4 regions of the Streptomyces sp. NBC_00271 genome follow, and region 3 is predicted to be linked to each of the others. Evidence: riboswitches for the same ligand, from Rfam matches in the RefSeq annotation. Region 3 holds a riboswitch; each other region holds the start of a gene.

The links. Region 3 has a riboswitch for cobalamin ahead of OG798_RS15950 (cobalamin biosynthesis protein). Riboswitches for the same ligand answer to the same signal wherever they lie in the genome.
Region 1: linked by a shared signal. The riboswitch ahead of OG798_RS45865 (CbtB domain-containing protein) and the one ahead of OG798_RS15950 (cobalamin biosynthesis protein) in region 3 are both predicted to bind cobalamin.
Region 2: linked by a shared signal. The riboswitch ahead of OG798_RS34610 (ribonucleoside-diphosphate reductase subunit alpha) and the one ahead of OG798_RS15950 (cobalamin biosynthesis protein) in region 3 are both predicted to bind cobalamin.
Region 4: linked by a shared signal. The riboswitch ahead of OG798_RS51570 (CoA-acylating methylmalonate-semialdehyde dehydrogenase) and the one ahead of OG798_RS15950 (cobalamin biosynthesis protein) in region 3 are both predicted to bind cobalamin.

The regions. Positions count from the first base shown of each region.
Region 1 is NZ_CP108070.1:10,078,850-10,083,618, reverse strand. Features, by position in the region: gene OG798_RS45880 (VOC family protein) at 94-492, shown strand; gene OG798_RS45875 (hypothetical protein) at 554-1,450, opposite strand; gene OG798_RS45870 (CbtA family protein) at 1,785-2,537, opposite strand; gene OG798_RS45865 (CbtB domain-containing protein) at 2,561-2,782, opposite strand; cobalamin riboswitch at 2,818-2,966, opposite strand; gene OG798_RS45860 (MFS transporter) at 3,087-4,397, opposite strand; gene OG798_RS45855 (phytanoyl-CoA dioxygenase family protein) at 4,479-4,769, shown strand, end outside.
Region 2 is NZ_CP108070.1:7,589,178-7,593,946, reverse strand. Features, by position in the region: gene OG798_RS34625 (DUF3311 domain-containing protein) at 1-67, shown strand, start outside; gene mctP (monocarboxylate uptake permease MctP) at 64-1,674, shown strand; partial or broken gene OG798_RS34615 (GNAT family N-acetyltransferase) at 1,986-2,261, shown strand; cobalamin riboswitch at 2,314-2,452, shown strand; gene OG798_RS34610 (ribonucleoside-diphosphate reductase subunit alpha) at 2,573-4,769, shown strand, end outside.
Region 3 is NZ_CP108070.1:3,397,511-3,402,279, reverse strand. Features, by position in the region: gene OG798_RS15955 (cobyric acid synthase) at 1-1,314, opposite strand, end outside; gene OG798_RS15950 (cobalamin biosynthesis protein) at 1,311-2,267, opposite strand; cobalamin riboswitch at 2,369-2,509, opposite strand; gene OG798_RS15945 (hypothetical protein) at 2,621-2,845, opposite strand; gene OG798_RS15940 (inorganic phosphate transporter) at 2,858-4,102, opposite strand; gene OG798_RS15935 (lysozyme) at 4,315-4,769, opposite strand, start outside.
Region 4 is NZ_CP108070.1:11,289,317-11,294,085, reverse strand. Features, by position in the region: partial or broken gene OG798_RS51570 (CoA-acylating methylmalonate-semialdehyde dehydrogenase) at 1-1,459, opposite strand, end outside; cobalamin riboswitch at 1,829-2,002, opposite strand; partial or broken gene OG798_RS51565 (cobalt ABC transporter ATP-binding protein) at 2,177-2,458, opposite strand; gene OG798_RS51560 (GlxA family transcriptional regulator) at 2,877-3,896, shown strand; gene OG798_RS51555 (TOPRIM nucleotidyl transferase/hydrolase domain-containing protein) at 4,144-4,761, shown strand.

The sequences.
Region 1 (4,769 bases), 6.7 Mb from region 3:
CAGAAGTATCCCCGCGATACCGGGCGGAATGTGTCCGCTATCTCTCCTAGCCTCCGTGAGTACGCATCCCACCGAACTCACCGGGAGATCATCGTGAACCTCGTCTCGATCCGCGTCATCACGGGCGATGTCGCACGCCTCGTCGACTTCTACGAGCGCGCGACCGGCATCCGGGCGAGCTGGTCCCACCAGGACTTCGCCGAGCTCCGGACGGCGTCAGCCACTCTCGCGATCGCCGGCGTCCGCACCGTGCCGCTGTTCGCGCCCGACGCCGCCCGTCCGTCCGACAACCGCTCCGTGATCATCGAGTTCCTCGTCGACGACGTGGACGGCGTGTACGAGAACCTCACCGGCTTCGTGGAGGACTTCGTCAACAAGCCCACCACCATGCCTTGGGGCAACCGTTCGCTGCTGTTCCGCGACCCCGACGGCAACCTCGTCAACTTCTTCACCCCGGTCAGCCCTGACGCCGTCAAGAAGTTCGCTTCCTGACGACGCCGAGGCGGAGCCGGCGGGCTGGGCTACGCCGCGAAGGTGACCCCTCGCGCCGTGGTCATGAGCGGCGTGCGCGGCGGGACGCGTACACCGCCCCGGCACCGAGGGCGACCACCAGGGCCGCGCCGCCCGCGAGGGTGCCGACCGGCGCGCTCGCACCCGTCTCCGCCAGCGGCGGCCCGCTGTCGCTGGGCGACGGCTTGGGCGTGGCGGGCGGCGTCGACTCCAGCGGGGGCACGTCCGGCGTCGTGGGAGGCGTGGTGGAGGGCTTGGGGCTGGTCGGAGGCGGGGTCGTCTCCTCGGCGGGAGGCTGTCCGCCCGCGGGAGTCGTGGGCGTGACCGGGGTGGCGGGAGTGGTCGGGGTCGACGGCGTCGGGGTGGGCGAGTCCGACGGGCCGGGGGTGCACGGCTGTTCGCCCCCGTTCCACGCCGCTATGAGGTGGTAGGGGGTGACGACGTTGTCGGGCTCGTAGGGCACGGGGCCGTGTCCCTCCCCCGTCTTCCCGTCGTAGGTGATGTCGTCGCCGTACAGGTCGATCTGGCCGTAGCAGTCCGGCGCCTTCACGGTGAGCTTCTGCCAGGTCCGCTTCGCGTCGTCCGTACCGGCGACGTCGTCGGCGGTGAGGTAGACCGTGGCCTTGTCGACCAGGCTCTGGTGTCCGGAGACGTACCAGTTCGGCCCCTCGGTGGTGTATTCGGCGAGGGACACGGGGTACTTGCAGCCCTCCCCGACCGTCTGGCCCGGAGCCAGCCGGACCTGGACGCTCCCGGGAACGGTGTCCCATTGATGGAACCCGCCCTGCGAGGTCCAGTCGGCGCCCACGACGTTTCCGTCGGCGCCGACGATGCGGTACTGGACCGTGGCGGACTCGCACGCCCCGGCGGTCGTGGCACTGGCCACCCCCGCGCCGAGCAGGGGCACGGCGGAGGTGGCGAATGCGGTTGCGGCGAGCACAGCCAGAGTTCTGGAGTGTTGCGAACGCGACAAGATGAGCCTCTGTGAAATCGAAAGTGTGGGAGGTGATGGCGCGCGAGTGACCGACGCGGACGGCAGAACGGGATGACCCGACGCAGAACCGGCGGCAGGCATGCCGCCCAAGCCACTCGTGTCGCTTCGCTCACTTCAGACGCGGCGAAGCGAGCTGGATTCTTTCAACTCTTAACAACTCCCGTCAATCCTTCACCGGTTGACCACTCTCTCCACGGAACACACCCCGATGGTAGGGGACTTACAACACGAGAAGGCCCCCGGATGGTTCCGGGGGCCTTCACTCGTGTGGCGCGTCAGGTCAGCTGGGGACGGCGACCCGTCCGCTCGCGGCGGCCGTCACCGGCTTGGGGTTCAGCAAGCGCTCGGCCAACTCGCCGAAGACCAGGCCGAATCCGCCCCACAGGACGGTCTGTATGGCCAGTGCGGAGAGACGGAACCGCCACAGCAGGGTGGCCGGGAAGTCCTTCGGCACCTCGTTGATGACCGGCAGGAACGCGTACGCCAGACCGATCACGACGGCGAAGGCGGCCACCGCGCCAACGGTGGCGTACCAGGTGCCGATCCTGGGTGCCAGCCGCTTGCCCAGGATGGTGGCGGCGATCGCGAGGAGCACGCTGAGCACCATCATCAGGAAGTACAGGGTGGTCCGCTTGCCGATGGTGTCGGCGTTGCCGACCGACGGCGGGTTGGCCGGGTACTTCAGGAACGGCACGACGTACACGGCCAGCAGCGCGCAGCCGGACAGCAGCAGTGCGGTCGCCCGCGGGCTGAAGCGGCCGACGCGGCCGAGCGCGAAGGAGAAGGCCAGCGCGGCGATGCCGCCGAAGGCGACGCCGTAGACCAGGACGCCGGTGGCGAGACCGGCGGTGGACTGCAGAGACCGGGAGACGATCTCCATCTCGTGCTCGTGGGAGTGGGCTTCCTCGAAGCTGATCGCGCTGTCGACGTTCGGCTCACCGAGGAAGTAGGCGGCAACCAGGGCGAGCAGGCCGGCACCGAGGCCGGCCAACATGCCCCGCACGAGCAGATTTCTTACCGTCGCGGAGTTCATGGGAGTGCTGGGGTTCCCCTCGGTCAGTGGCAGGGGAAGCCGAGAAGGTGGCGGGCGTCGTGTACCCACTCGTGGACGTCCGAGCCGGAGACGACGGAGGTGGCGCCCTGTTCGGCACCGACGAAGTACAGCAGGACGAGCATCAGAATGCCGAAGAAGACCGCCCACGGAGCAATCGCCTTGAGCGGCAGCTTGGCGGGAACGACGGGGGTGGTGGTTGTCGGCTGGGCGACGGTCTGCGCCATGGCAGGGCCTCCTCGGGAGTTCGCGTCCCATCTCGGTGGTGCACTGGACGACGGCTACGGGTCTGACTCACAAGGGGTCCCAGCGGGCTGGAGCCTCTCGTTCACAGTGGCGCGACCGTGCCGGTTTCCCACCGGCTTCCGTCTTGCCGTCATCGATATCGCACCGACCGTACCGCGTGTCGGGTGTGGGGCCAAGACCGCGCCACCTGGCGTGATCTTCCTCTCGCACCAGGTGGGCGGTCCCCTGTGAACAGCGGGTCAGCCGTGGCGGAACCCGGCTGAGTTCGGGGCCCCGGCCTCGCTCTCAGACCGAGGGGGACCGGTCCGCGTCCTGGGACTCGGGCGTGTCCGTCGTACGACCGAGCTTCTGTGCCTCCTCCAGCGTGCGAGCCCCGCGGAGGGGGGAGAACGTGAGCCAGAACGAGACGACCAGGTAGGAGACCCCGACGGCCCACAGGGCCGTGCCGGGTGACAGGGCGTCAGCCAGCGCACCGCCGACGAGGGCTCCCAGGGGCAGCGTCCCCAGGGCGACAAGGCGGTAGCTCGCGGTCACCGCGCCGATCTGGTGCTCCGGCGGAATGGCCTGCCGCAGGCTGACGGCGAACACGTTGAACAGTGCGACGCCGAAGCCGTTCACCATCATGGCGACCGACGCGAGCACGGCGACGTACCCGCCGACCTGGCTGACGGCGGGTACGAGCAGCAGACCCACCGCGGCCAGCACCGCACCCAGGGCCAGCACACCGCCGACGGCCCACCGTCGGGTGAGCCGGGTGGCGCAGAGCGAGCCGATCAGGGCCCCCACACTGCCGATGCCGGTGATCACGCCCACGGTGGTGCCGCTCATGTCGAGGTCACGGACGGCGAACACCAGGAAGACGGTCAGGAACGCCTTCTCGTGCAGGTTCGATAGGCCGGCCTGAACGCACAGGTCCCGGATCGGGCGCAGGGACCACGTGTAGCGGAGCCCGGAGCCGATCGCCTTCAGCGCCGACTCACGTGGCTGTTCGGGGGCCTTGACGCCCCGCAGCAGCAGACCGCTCACCGCGGCACCGGCGGAGCATGCGGCGGCCACCGTCAGGGTCGGCGACGCCCCCAACTGGCCGACGAGGAAGCCGGCCGCGGCCGGACCGGCGAGGGTGCTGACCGAATACGTCGCCTGGTGCAGGCCGTTGGCCGCGGCGATGGAGTTCAGCGGCAGGAGCCTGGGCAGCGTGGACTGGTAGGCGACTTCGTAGAAGACGGTGGCGACACCGATCACGGCGGCGGCGACGACAAGTTGGCCGAAGTTCAGCCCGTCGGCCGCCTGGAACGCGGCGAGCACCGCAAGCGCCGCGCCCTGAGCGACACTCGCGGCGACGAGGGTGCGGCGCGGCGGATACCGGTCGACCATGACACCGGCGATCAGCGAGAGCACCACGACGGGGACGAACTGCACCGCCGAGACGAGTCCCACGCCCGTGCCGTCCGCATGGAGGTAGGTGACCGCGATCAAGGGTAGGAGAAAACTGGTCAGCTGTCCGCCGAAATGCGCCGAGGTTTCTCCGAGCCAGATGTTGCGGAAGTCTTTGTTGTCCGCGATCAGGATTCGAATATCCTTGTCGAATATGGCCACCGCAACCCCCGGTCAAGTCTTCATGAAAAAAATCACGGCAACGCTAGCATGGCGCACCATGGTCCGCTAGCGTGCGGGTGGATGTCGCTGTTGCACCCCATTCACGGTAACAGGAGTCGCGGAATGTACGACCATTCAGGACTTACCGCCGAGGAAGTCGAACTGCTCCCGTCCGAGAAAGATGTCCGGCTTTATTCGGAGCGTGGCTGGTATTTGTCGGAGAAGCTGCTCACCGACGCCGAAGTGGACGCCCTGACCGACGCGAGCGAGCGCTACTACGCTGGTCAGCGCGATCGGGAGCTTCCGAAACGGCCGGACCGACTGGCCGACTGGACCCCCGCCGACGGAGATGTCCAACGCAACAACGACTAC
Region 2 (4,769 bases), 4.2 Mb from region 3:
CGCGTACCAGCTGTGGCAGCGTGACCAGCGCGCCCGCGCGTCCCAGGGCGGGGGTGCGGCGAAGTGAAGGACGGCGTGAACGGCGTCGCGCTCGGCGTCTTCATCTTCTTCTTCCTGGCCGTCACGGTCATGGGCTTCCTGGCCGCGCGCTGGCGCAGGGCGGACGACGAGCACAGCCTCGACGAATGGGGCCTGGGCGGACGGTCGTTCGGCACCTGGGTCACCTGGTTCCTGCTCGGCGGCGACCTCTACACGGCGTACACCTTCGTCGCCGTACCGGCGGCGATCTACGCGGCGGGCGCGGCCGGCTTCTTCGCCGTTCCGTACACGATCCTCGTCTACCCGCTGATCTTCACGTTCCTCCCCCGCCTGTGGTCGGTCTCCCACAAGCACGGATACGTGACGACCTCGGACTTCGTGCGCGGGCGCTTCGGTTCGAAGGGTCTGTCCCTCGCCGTGGCCGTGACCGGCATCCTCGCGACCATGCCGTACATCGCGCTCCAGCTGGTCGGCATCCAGGCCGTCCTGGACGTGATGGGCGTGGGCGGCGGCGAGAACACGAACTGGTTCGTGAAGGACCTTCCGCTCCTCATCGCGTTCGGCGTGCTGGCCGCGTACACCTACTCCTCGGGGCTGCGGGCGCCCGCCCTGATCGCGTTCGTGAAGGACACCCTGATCTACATCGTGATCGCGGTGGCCATCATCTACATCCCGATCAAGCTGGGCGGGTTCGACGAGATCTTCAAGGCGGCGAGCGACAAGTACACGGCGGCGGGGGCGGGCGGGCTCGTGCCCGCCCAAGCGGGCCAGTGGACGTACGCCACGCTCGCGCTCGGCTCGGCGCTCGCGCTGTTCATGTACCCGCACTCGATCACGGCGACGCTCTCCAGCCGCAGCCGTGAGGTGATCCGCCGCAACACCACGATCCTTCCGCTCTACTCCCTGATGCTGGGGCTGCTTGCCCTGCTCGGGTTCATGGCGATCGCGGCCGGGGTCAAGGTCACCAACGGCCAGCTCGCCATACCCCAGCTCTTCGAGAACATGTTCCCGGACTGGTTCGCGGGGGTGGCCTTCGCGGCGATCGGCATCGGAGCGCTCGTGCCGGCGGCCATCATGTCCATCGCGGCCGCGAACCTCTTCACCCGCAACATCTACAAGGACTTCATCAAGCCGGACGCGACTCCGCAGCAGGAGACCAAGGTTTCGAAACTGGTGTCGCTCCTTGTGAAGGTGGGCGCGCTGGTCTTCGTCCTGACGATGGACAAGACGGTCGCGATCAACTTCCAGCTCCTGGGCGGGATCTGGATCCTCCAGACCTTCCCGGCGCTGGTCGGTGGCCTGTTCACCCGCTGGTTCCACCGCTGGGCGCTGCTCGGTGGCTGGGCGGTGGGCATGCTGTACGGCACGCTCGCCGCGTACGGGGTCGCCTCTCCCACCCAGAAGCACTTCGGCGGCAGCTCGAAGGAGATCCCGGGCATCGGGGAGATCGGCTACATCGGTCTGACGGCGTTCGTCCTGAACGTCGTGGTCAGCGTCGTCCTCACCCTCGCCCTCCGCGCCTTCAACGCGCCGGACGGCGTCGACGAGACGTCTCCGGAGGACTACACGGCGGACGCGGGCGACCCGGGCGTCGAGACGGAGCTCCCACCGGCCACGGCCGGTTCCACCCACTGAGCCCGGGGGCTGCGCCCCCAGACCCCCGGGTGAGCGTGTTGGCTGCGGGTGGGTGGGGGCTTGGCGCGCAGTTCCCCCGCGCCCCTGGGGCACGGGGCTGCGCCCCGGTGCCCCAGGCTTTTAGGGGCGCGGGGAACTGCGCGACCAGCCCCCACCGCCCCGCAGCCGAAGAACCGCGCCAACAACCCCCACGGGCCGTCGGACACAAATCCGGCGGCCCGTTCCGCACCCTGTTGCGCACTCGCCGGCATGGACATCCGCATCGGAGAAGCCCACCGCCGCGGAGGTCCTCGTCGCCATCGACCACGACCGACCTGGCTTGCCCCGGCGAAGCCGAGATCCGCATGCTCGCCGTCGCACGCGAGTCCCGCGGCCGAGGCGCCGGCGAGACCCTCGTCCGCGCCCGCGTCGACCCCGCACGCGCCACCGACGGCTGCGTACGCGTCGTGCTCTCCACCCAGCGCACCATGCACGCCGCCCACCGCATCTACGAACGCCTCGGCTTCACCCGCACCCCCGACCGTGACTGGAACCCGCTCCCGGACCTCGACGACATCACTCTCCTCACCTACGAGTTGACACTCTGACACCGGCACGACACAACATCTGGTGGTGTCACGGCAGCCCGGCACAAGATGTATGCTCATGCTCGCTGTCGCCGCAGGGGAATCCGGTGCAAATCCGGAACTGTCCCGCAACGGTGTACTTGTACGTGTTCGCACGCCCGCGCCCATGTACTCGCGTCAGTCCGAGGACCTGCCGACAGCGCGCCCGGCCATCCGGCCCGGGTGCATGACGTCCGGGCCTCGCGGAATGGGCCGGTGGACGCGACGCCGTGTGCGCTCGTGAGCTGCCCTGCCCTCCGCCAGGCCCCGTGCCGAGCGAGGGAGAGCCCCAAGTGACCATCGCGCCAGCCGACCCGGCTTCAGCTACCGCTTTCGCACAGCAGGAGCGGAAGCAGGTCCTGGTGGAGACGGACGGTCCCGGTACCACTCTGCTGCGTACCCTGACCGACCTCACCGCCGACCTCCCCGACGCCGACCCCGGCCGGGTCGCCGCCGCCGCGCTGCGCGGCCGGTCCGCGCACGCGGACGACACGGAGCTGCGCGAACTGGCCACCGAGGCGGCCGCGGGCCTCATCTCCGAGGACCCCGTCTACTCCCGGCTGGCGGCCAGGCTGCTGACGATCAGCATCGCGGCGGAGGCCGCCTCGCAGGGCGTCACGTCCTTCTCCGGGTCGATCGCCACGGGTCACCGCGAGGGCCTGATCGCCGACCGCACGGCGGAGTTCGTCCGGCTGCACACGGCCCGGCTGGACGCGCTGATCGACACCGACGGCGACGACCGCTTCGGCTACTTCGGCCTGCGCACCCTGCACAGCCGCTATCTGCTCCGGCACCCGATCACCCGCAAGGTCGTCGAGACGCCCCAGCACTTCATGCTGCGCGTGGCGTCGGGCCTGGCCGAGGACGACACGAACCGGGCCCTGGACGAGGTCGCGGCGCTCTACGGGCTCATGAGCCGCCTCGACTACCTCCCCTCCTCCCCCACGCTGTTCAACTCCGGTACGCGGCACCCGCAGATGTCGTCCTGCTACCTCCTCGACTCCCCGCTGGACGAGCTGGACTCCATCTACGACCGCTACCACCAGGTGGCCCGCCTCTCGAAGCACGCGGGTGGCATCGGACTTTCGTACTCCCGGATCCGTTCGCGCGGTTCGCTGATCCGCGGTACGAACGGGCACTCCAACGGGATCGTCCCGTTCCTGAAGACCCTCGACGCCTCGGTCGCCGCGGTGAACCAGGGCGGCCGGCGCAAGGGCGCGGCCGCGGTCTACCTGGAGACCTGGCACTCCGACATCGAGGAGTTCCTGGAGCTGCGCGACAACACCGGTGAGGACGCCCGCCGTACGCACAACCTGAACCTCGCGCACTGGATCCCGGACGAGTTCATGCGCCGGGTCGACACCGACGGGCAGTGGTCCCTCTTCTCGCCCTCCGACGTGCCCGAGCTGGTCGACCTGTGGGGCGACGAGTTCGACGCGGCGTACCGCAGGGCGGAGGCGGCCGGCCTCGCCAAGAAGACCATCCCGGCCCGTGACCTCTACGGCCGCATGATGCGTACCCTCGCGCAGACCGGCAACGGCTGGATGACCTTCAAGGACGCCGCCAACCGCACCGCCAACCAGACGGCGGAGCCGGGCCACACCGTCCACTCCTCGAACCTCTGCACCGAGATCCTGGAGGTCACGGACGACGGGGAGACGGCGGTCTGCAACCTCGGCTCGGTCAACCTGGGCGCCTTCGTGGTCGACGGGGACATCGACTGGGAGCGGCTGGACGAGACGGTCCGCACCGCCGTCACCTTCCTCGACCGTGTCGTCGACATCAACTTCTACCCGACCGAGCAGGCCGGCCGGTCGAACGCGAAGTGGCGGCCCGTCGGCCTCGGCGCGATGGGGCTGCAGGACGTCTTCTTCAAGCTGCGCGTCCCCTTCGACTCCCCGCAGGCCAAGGCCCTCTCCACCCGGATCGCCGAGCGGATCATGCTCGCCGCGTACGAGGCCTCGGCCGACCTCGCGGAGCGCAGCGGCCCGCTCCCGGCCTGGGAGAAGACCCGTACGGCCCGTGGCGTCCTGCACCCCGACCACTACGGCGTGGAGCTGACCTGGCCGGAGCGCTGGGCGGCCCTGCGGGAACGTATCGCCGCGGTCGGCATGCGCAACTCCCTCCTCCTCGCCATCGCGCCGACCGCCACCATCGCGTCCATCGCGGGTGTGTACGAGTGCATCGAGCCGCAGGTGTCCAACCTGTTCAAGCGCGAGACGCTCTCCGGTGAGTTCCTCCAGGTCAACTCCTACCTGGTGGACGAGCTGAAGAAGCTCGGCGTGTGGGACGCGCAGACCCGCGAGGCGCTGCGTGAGTCCAACGGCTCGGTGCAGGGCTTCACTTGGGTGCCGCAGGACGTCCGCGACCTGTACCGCACGGCCTGGGAGATCCCGCAGCGTGGCCTGATCGACATGGCCGCCGCCCGCACCCCGTTCCTGGACCAGGCCCAGTCCCTGAACCTCTTCCTGGAGACGCCGACCATCGGCA
Region 3 (4,769 bases):
CAGGAAGGCACGCCGGAAGCCGTCCGACTCCAGCGAGCCGTGCCAGTGCGTGCCCCAGACGGCGCCGACCCGGCAGCCGTCCAAGAAGGGCTCACCGCCCGTCACATCGGCGACGCCGTGATGGATCTCGTAGCCCTCGACGTGCTCGCCGAGCGCCTCCCCGACGGGCCGGGTCAGGGTCTTCTCGCGTGCGAACCGCACCCGGACCGGCAGGAGTCCGAGCCCGTCGACCTGACCGGCGCGCGACTCGACCTCGTCCTCGATGTGCTCGCCGAGGACCTGGAAACCGCCGCAGATGCCCAGCACGGGCCGCCCCTCGGCGGCTCTGCGCAGGATGGCGTCCGCGAGTCCGCGCTCGCGCAGCCACTCCAGCGCCTTCACCGTCCCCCGGGTCCCGGGGACGACGACGAGGTCGGCGTCGGCCAGCTCCTCGGCCCGGTCCACGAACCGCACCACGACACCCGGCTCGGCGGCCAGCGCGTCCACGTCCGTGAAGTTGGACATCAGCGGGATCGCGCAGACGGCGACGCGCAGCACGTGCTCGCCGACGGGGGAGGTCACTCGGGACTCCCGGACCGCTCCCCGCAACGACACCCGCAGCCCGTCCTCCTCGTCGATGCCGAGGCCGTGTCGGAAGGGCAGGACGCCGTACGTAGGCCGCCCGGTGAGGCCGTGGAGCATGTCGAGCCCCGGCTCCAGCAGGGAGACGTCCCCCCTGAACTTGTTGACGAGGAACCCGGCGACGAACTCCTGGTCCTCCCGCGACAGCAGCGCGACCGTCCCGAAGAACGAGGCGAACACACCCCCGCGGTCGATGTCGCCGACGACGAGCACGGGCAGCCGCGCATTGCGCGCGATCCCCATGTTCACGATGTCGGTCCGCCGCAGATTGATCTCGGCAGGACTGCCGGCCCCCTCACAGATCACCGCGTCATACGTGCCCCGCAACTCGGCGAGACAGTCCAGCACGGTGGTGAGGAGGGCTTCCTGCCGCCCACCGTGGTAGCCACGGGCGGTCATCTCGCCCACGGGCTTTCCCATGAGGACGACCTGACTGCTCCGGTCGCTGCCCGGCTTGAGCAGCACGGGGTTCATGAGCGCGGTCGGCTCCACCCGGGCGGCCTGCGCCTGCATGGCCTGCGCGCGCCCGATCTCGGCGCCCTCGCGCGTCACGAACGAGTTCAGGGACATGTTCTGCGCCTTGAAGGGCGCGACCTTGACGCCGTGGCGCACCAGCCACCGGCAGATCCCGGCGGTCACGACGCTCTTGCCGGCGTCGGAGGTGGTCCCGGCGACGAGCAGCCCGCCGCTCATGACGTACGCCCCTTCCTGAGAAGCCTCTGTGCGAGCAGCCGTCCGCCGGCGCTCACGCCGAGGGCGAGCCAGCCGACACGCCGTGACAGCCGTACGGCCCGCTCGATGTCGTCGACGTGCACGGCGCGTCCGGCGCCGTTGAGTTCGGGCCGGTGCTCGACGCGCCCGCCGTAGGAGAGGGTGCCGCCCAGGCGCACCCCGAGCGCCCCCGCGAACGAGGCCTCCACGGGCCCGGCGTTGGGGCTCGGATGCTTGACGGCGTCGGCGCGCCAGGCTCGCAGGGCCCCTCGGGGACTGTCACCCGCGAGGGCGGCGAGCACGGCGGTGAGACGAGCCCCCGGCCATCCGGCGACGTCGTCGAGCCGGGCCGAGGCCCACCCGTACCGCCGGTATCTGGGCGACCTGTGACCGACCATGGCGTCAAGGGTGTTGACGGCCCGAAAGCCGACGAGCCCCGTGACTCCGCCCACGGCACCCCACACCAGGGCGCCCACCACGGCGTCGGAGGTGTTCTCGGCGACGGACTCGACGACGGCGCGCGCGATGCCGTCGGCGCCGAGGGCCTGGGGATCCCGTCCGCACAGATGCGGCAGCCGCTCCCGGGCCGTCTCGATCTCCCCGTCCGCGAGGGCGTCACCGATCGCCCGGGCCTCCCGCCCGAGCGTGGTGCCCCCGACGACGGCCCAGGTGGCGGCGGCCGTCAGCGCGAGGGACGCGGCACGTGAGGGGCGTACGGCACGGCAAGCGACGGCGGCGAGTCCGGCGGCACCTCCCACGCACACAGCGGTGTGCAGCGCGCCCCACCCGCGGTGGTCCCGCCACAGCACCCGCTCCACGGCTGCCGCGCTCCGCCCGAACACGGCGACCGGATGCCCCCGGCGGGGATCGCCGAGCAGCAGGTCACCGAGGAGGCCGGCGGCGGCGCCGTACGCGAAGACGCGATCGGCACGCACGGGGTCAGCCGACCGTCAGGTCGGGTGGAACCGTCGCTCGCAGGGCACTTGGGCAGCCGCGCATGGCGTTATGTCCTCACTCAGGGTGTCCGCGCCCTGGTTCGACGAGACCGGCGGGGAGAGTTCCTGGCTCCCGGGGAGTTCCTTCCCCGGTCACAGTGGCGGGACCGCGCCGGATTCACACCGGCTTCCTCTTCTGTCGCCGTACTTGGCTCCGGCAGTCCACCACGGGTTGGAAGACCCGTCAACTTGCCGTTGACCTGCGCGGGGAGAGTGTGCGAAGGCCCACATACAGGTGGGGTGCGGGACGGTGATCCGTCCCGCACCCCACTCGAAGTGCTGCCCGTTTTGGGTTACTTGCCGACGATCAGGAAGATGCCGTACGCCACCGCCGCGGCGCACGCCGCGAAGCAGACGTACGCGCCGGTGACCGCGAGGGTCGCGGAGCCGCCCTGGGCGGACGCGGACTCGCGCTTGGAGAGGCCGACGATGCCGAGGGTGAAGAGGCCGACGAGGCCGACGGTGGTCACGAGGCTGACTCCGAAGACGGAGCCGAGGGCTGCCCAGTCGATGTGCATGCTGTTCTGTCCTTACACCGTGGCCGGGCGGGTGGGCTCCGCGTCCGGGGACGGGATGGTGGTCTTCAGGTCGCCGGACAGGTCGCCGGTGACGGGGCCCGCGGGCGGCGGGGTGACGGCGGCGATCGCGGTGGTGACGACGCCCGCGGGCTCGGCGTCGACGTCGTTGACGTTGTCGACGGTGACCGGCTGGCGGCGGGAGAGCTTCCAGATGGTGCCGGCCCCGGCGACGAGCAGGGCGCCGGTGAGGACGATGCCCCAGGTGCCCTGCTTGGTGAGGAACTCGGCGGAGGCACCGGCCAGACCGGCGGCCGGCAGGGTCAGGCCCCAGGCGACGAACATCCGGGTCGCGGTCGACCAGCGGACCACTCCGCCCTTGCGGCCGAGGCCCGAGCCCATCACGGCGCCGGAGCAGACCTGGGTGGTGGAGAGGGAGAAGCCGATGTGCGAGGAGGCCAGGATGGCCGTCGCGGCGCTGGTCTGGGCGGCGAAGCCCTGCGGCGGCGCGAGGTCCGTGAGGCCCTTGCCCATGGTGCGGATGATGCGCCAGCCGCCCAGGTAGGTGCCGAGCGCGATGGCCGTACCGGCCGAGACGATGACCCACAGCGGGGGGTTCGAGCCCGGGGCAATGACGCCGCCGGTGACCAGGGCGAGGGTGATGATGCCCATCGTCTTCTGGGCGTCGTTCGTGCCGTGCGCCAGGGAGACCAGGCCGGCGGAGGCGATCTGGCCGGCGCGGTAGCCCTTGGCGGTCGCCTTCTCGTCGGCGCGGTTGCCGATCCGGTAGGTCAGCCGGGTGGCCAGCATCGCGGCGAGTCCGGCCACGATGGGCGCGGCGACCGCGGGGATGAGCACCTTGGTGACGACGGTCGAGCCGTTCACCGACGACCAGCCGGCCGACATGACCGCGGCGCCGATCAGGCCGCCGAACAGTGCGTGGGAGGAGCTGGAGGGCAGACCCAGAAGCCAGGTCAGCAGATTCCAGAGGATGGCGCCGACGAGCGCCGCGAAGATCACTTGGACGCGTATGCCCTCTTCGTTGATGATCCCGCCGGAGATCGTCTTGGCGACCTCCACGGAGAGGAACGCGCCGACGAGGTTCAGCACGGCGGACATGGCCACCGCCGTCTTGGGCTTCAGGGCGCCGGTCGAGATGGTGGTCGCCATCGCGTTGGCAGTGTCGTGGAAACCGTTCGTGAAATCGAACACGAGAGCGGTGACGATCACGATTCCGAGGAGGAGCGTGATGTGTTCCATTTACCCAGGCTTCTGTTTGGCGTCAGTGGCAGGTGGACCGTAGGCAACCTGAGTGAACGGAAGATGAACTGGGGCGGGCGCTGGGGTGTCTCAAACGGTGGACCGCCCCTCCGCTTGTAATGACCAGTGTGCGGGAGGGGCGGCCTGACCTTTGACCAGATGTTCGAACGGAGGCGGAATTTCGGCTCCGCCGGGGGATTGTTCGAGGGCTTCTAGCCCGCGGCGAACTGCCTCAGCCGGGCCATGGATCCGTTGAAGAGATTCTGGTCACCCGGGAGCGTGCCGCTGTTGTCGTACTGCCAGAACGTCCACGTCGACCAGCCGGCCGGCAACGCGCCCGTGTCCGCCGAGTCGTAGCGGGCCAGCCAGAGGGCGTGGTTCGCGGCGAAGGCGCCGCTGCCGCCGGTGCAGGTGTTCCACCAGTGGGTGGTCGTGTAGATGACGGGACGGCGGCCGGTCTCCCGTTGGAGTTCGTCGCTGAACGCCTGGATCCAGCTCACGATCCTGGCCTTGCTCAGGCCGTAGCACTTGTGCTTCTTGTCGTACGGGTTGTACTCCATGTCGAGCGCGGGCGGCAGCGTCCAGCCGTCCGCGCGCCAGGCGCCGCCGTTGCGCACGAAGTGCGCGGCCTGGGTGGCGCCGGACGACTTGTCCGGCACCGCGAAGT
Region 4 (4,769 bases), 7.9 Mb from region 3:
CGGTCTTCGTACGGGTGTAGAAGCGGATCGCGTCCGGACCGTGCTGGTTGAGGTCGCCGAAGCCGGAACGCTTCCAACCGCCGAAGGTGTGGTAGGCGACCGGGACGGGGATCGGCACGTTCACGCCGACCATGCCGGTGTTCACCCGGCGGGTGAAGTCGCGGGCGGTGTCGCCGTCCCGGGTGAAGATCGCGACACCGCTTCCGTAGACGTGCTCGCTGGGCAGCCGCAGGGCCTCCTCGTAGTCCGCGGCGCGGACCACGGACAGGACCGGCCCGAAGATCTCCTCCTGGTGGATGCGCATCGCGGGGGTGACCCGGTCGAACAGGGAGGCACCAGTGAAGAAGCCGTTCTCGTGCCCGGGCAGGACGAAGTCCCGTCCGTCGACGACGAGTTCCGCGCCCTCCTCGACACCGAGGTCGACGTAGCGGCGAACCCGGTCGACGGCGTCCCGTCCGACCAGCGGGCCGAAGTCCGCCTCGGGGTCGTCACTGCGGCCGATCCGCAGCGAGCAGATGCGCTCCTTCAGACGGGCGACCAGAGCGTCGGCGGTGTCCTCGCCGACCGGGATGGCGACGGAGATCGCCATACAGCGCTCCCCCGCCGAGCCGTACCCGGCGCCGATCAGGGCGTCCACGGCCTGGTCGAGGTCGGCGTCCGGCATCACGATCATGTGGTTCTTGGCGCCGCCGAAGCACTGGGCGCGCTTGCCGTGGGCCGCGGCGGTGGCGTAGACGTACGCGGCGATCGGGGTGGAGCCGACGAAGCCGAGCGCGCCGACGCGGGGGTCTTCGAGGAGGGTGTCGACGCTCTCCTTGCCGCCGTGGACGACGTTCAGGACGCCCGGCGGCAGGCCCGCCTCCAGGAAGAGTTCGGCGAGCCGCAGCGGTACGGACGGGTCGCGCTCGGAGGACTTGAGGATGAAGGCGTTGCCGCAGGCCAGCGCGGGAGCCGCCTTCCACAGGGGGATCATCGCGGGGAAGTTGAACGGGGTGATGCCGGCCACCACACCGATCGGGGCGCGCACGGAGTGGACGTCGATGCCGGTGCCGGCGTTGTCGGTGAACTCCCCCTTCAGCAGATGCGGGATCCCGGCGGCGAACTCCACCACTTCCAGGCCGCGTTGGACGTCGCCGTGTGCGTCGGCGACCGTCTTGCCGTGCTCGGAGGAGAGCAGCCGGGCCAGCGCGTCCCGCTCGCCCTCGACGAGTTGGAGGAAGCGGAGGAGGACGCGGGCACGGCGTTGCGGATTCCACTCGCCCCACTCGCGCTGCGCCGTCGCGGCGTCGGTGATCGCCGCCTCGGTCTCAGCGCGGTCGGCGAGCGGGACATGGGCCTGCACCTCGCCCGTGTTGGGGTCGTAGACGTCGCCGTAGGACCCCGATGTTCCCGGAGTGTGCTTGCCGCCGATGAAATGGCTCAACTCACGCACGGTGGCGCGGTCGTGTTCACGGACCATGGGTGCCTGCTCTCGTCAGGTGGGATCCCGGGGATGGCGCGCCGACCAACGGCACACACGGGCAGGGCCTTGTGCGTGCGGGGGTCGCGCGAGACGGCATGGGGCAGAGAAGGGTCGTTCAGACCGCGCGGATCGCGTCAGCGCGTGCCCGAGCCGCGGGACGCACGGGACTCGACGTCCGTACCGCGGGACGCGTGACGGTCCGCACCTGCCCGGCAGGGCGCGTGACGGTCCGTACCCGTCCGGCAGGACGCGTGACGGTCCCTACCTGCACGGCAGGACGCGCGGCAGTCGATGCCCGTCGGGCCGGATCACCAGGGTCGTGGGTGCACACTGATGCCATGCGTGTCTGCTCCATCCTCGTGGACAACACGGAACAAAACCGCGGCCGGTATCCTGACTCCCGGATCAGCGCGCGCCGTCCGCCTTCCCGACATCTCGCTCGTCAGTGGCGTCCTGCTCGACGACGTACTCCCCGGTCACAGTGGCGGGACCGTGCCGGATTCACACCGGCTTCCCTGCACCGCGGGCATTCCTCACGAGCATATAGTTGGACGTCCTAGTAAATCCACCCCGACACGCCCTCGGATGAGTCGGCCGAGCTCAACGACCGCGGGAATCGGACAGTTTCGGGCCGGCGAAGCGGACCGGGGCCTGGAATCTGGCGCGGCGGGCGGCGCGGCGGAAGGTGGTCAGCACCGTCGAGGACCACGACCCGATCCGATCCGCGGCCCGGGCGGCGAACTCGGCGTCGTGCGGGGAGATGACGACGGTCCGCCCCTGTGCCGCGAGTGCGTCGACGATGCGGACCAGCTCCGTCTTCGCCCGGTAGTCGAGCCCGCGGGTCGGCTCGGCCAGGAGCAGCGCGCGGGGCGCCGCGGAGAGTTGGATCGCGAGTACCAGGGCGCGTTTCCGCCCCTCGGACAGACCGCATGGATGGCTCGCGTGACGCGCTGCGCCATACGCGGTGAGGCCGAGGACAGCGCGAGCCATGGCTCCGTCCTTCGAACACACGGTGGTAGAGCGCCGTGAACGTCACAGCGATAGAGCGCGCCGAGCACGGCGGCTGAAAGGCTGTGCCTCCCAGCAGGGAGCAAACCGGTCGTGGCTTCGGTGGGGGTCACTGGCACATGATGAGCACAGGGAAATCCGACGACTGGGCGGACCGGGGTCGGATACGGCCCTTGGACCGGGCCCGTGCAGCCCGCGGCACCTGTCAGGACACGCCCTGCCGCATTCCCCAGGGCACGCAATGATGCGCACCTGGCAAGCGGGGTCGACTACGTCGGCGCCTGGGCCGTCTGCCAAGCTCTCGCCCCGATCCCGAGGCAATGCGGCGGCGGCATGCCAGCAGGCACGCCATCACCAACACCCTGTCGATCCAGTGTCCGCACCGCGCACAGCCCGGAGGCATCCGATGAACCACAAGCGCCCGGCAATGGATCCGCTCATCGTGACCGTGCTGGTCTTTCCGGGTGTGCGGCTGCTCGATGTGACCGGCCCCATCGAGGTGTTCACGACGGCGAACGAGTTCGGCGGGCGTTATCGGGTGCAGATCGCGTCCGAGGACGGGGCGGAGGTCATCACCTCCGCCGGGATCCGCCTCAGCGCCGACCTGTCCGCAGACGACGTACAAGAACCGTGCGACGTATTGGTGATCCCGGGCGGCCCGGAATGGGAGACGCTGATCAAGGACGACACTCTTCTGGATTCGGTCCGGCAACTGAACGACAAGAGCCGCTGCACGGCATCGGTGTGCACAGGGGCGTTCCTGCTGGCCGCAGCCGGACTTCTCAACGGCCGCCGCGCCGCGACGCACTGGCGACACTCACGGCAACTGGCCTCTCGCTTCCCGGCCGTGCGGGTCCAGCCGGACGCCATCTTCGTACGGGACGGGCAGATGATGACTTCGGCGGGTGTCAGCGCCGGTATCGACCTGTCCCTGGCGCTGGTCGAAGACCACTTCGGTGCGGAGGTCGCCCGGTCGGTCGCCAAGGACATGGTCGTCTTCATGCAACGGCCGGGCGGCCAGTCCCAGTTCAGCGTCCGCTCCCGAGCGCCGCACACCCGCCAGGAGATGCTCCGCCGGGTCCTGGACACCGTCGCCGAGAACCCCGGGGCCAACCACACACTCACAGCCATGGCCCGCAGAGCAGGCGTCAGCGTCCGGCACGTGACCCGGCTCTTCGACGAAGAGGTGGGAACCACTCCAGGCCGCTACGTCGAGCAGGTCAGACTGGAAGCCGCCCAGGCGCTGCTGGAGACAGGTGACGACTCCCTGCCGGTAGTGGCACGGCGCACCGGGTTCGGCTCACCCGAGTCGCTCCGCAGAGCGTTTGTACGACACCTGGGCGTGACACCTGGCGCATTCCGGACCAGCTTCCGCACGACCGGCGTGGGCACGAAGGATCCAGCACCCGCAGCGGTGTCCCCGTAGCCAAGCCACAACAGGGCACAACCAGCCGACGACGGCGAACTGCCGGCTCCCTGAAGCCGGATCAGCCGACGTAGCCCACCGAACCGACGTCGGCACCCCGAGCCTCCGCCGGCTCAGTGCCGCCTGCTCAGTGCCGCAAGCGATGGGGTGGATCACCAGGCCGAGGTCACCAGAATGCCGGGCATGTCGAGCGGGGCCGTCAAATATTCCCGTGCCGTGCCGGTCGAGGGAAGTGCAGACTCGCTTCATGGCGGACATGAACGCATTCCGGGACGCGGTCAGCCGCTGGGCGGCCGGCGGTCCCGGCGGACCGGCGAGTGATCTGGTTGTGCAACTGGGGCTGCGGACGGCGGTGCTGCTGGAAGGACCGAGTGACCTCGCGGCCGTCGAAGCGCTGGCCGCACGGCGTGGCCGCGACCTGGCCGCCGAAGGGGTGTGCGTCATATCGATGGGCGGGGCGATGAGCGTCGGCCACTACGCCGGTCTTCTCGGGCCACCCGGTGTTGGCCTGCACCTGAGGGGACTGTGCGACGAGGGCGAGCAGCGCTTCTACGACCGCGGCCTGAAGCGGGCCCGGGCGCCGCACCGGGGCTTCTTCGTGTGCGTGGCGGATCTGGAGGACGAACTCATCCGCGCGCTGGGCACGGCGCGCGTCGAGGAGATCATCCGGGCCGAGGGCGACCTGCGGGCCTGGCAGACCTTCCTGCACCAGCCCGCACACCACGGTCGGCCCCGGCAGCAGCAGTTGCGGCGCTTCCTCGGCACGAAGAAGGGCCGCAAGATCCGCTACGGGCATCTCCTGGTCGAGAACCTCGACCCCGGACAGGTACCGGCCCCGCTCGACGACCTCTTCACGAGTCTGTGACCGACGCG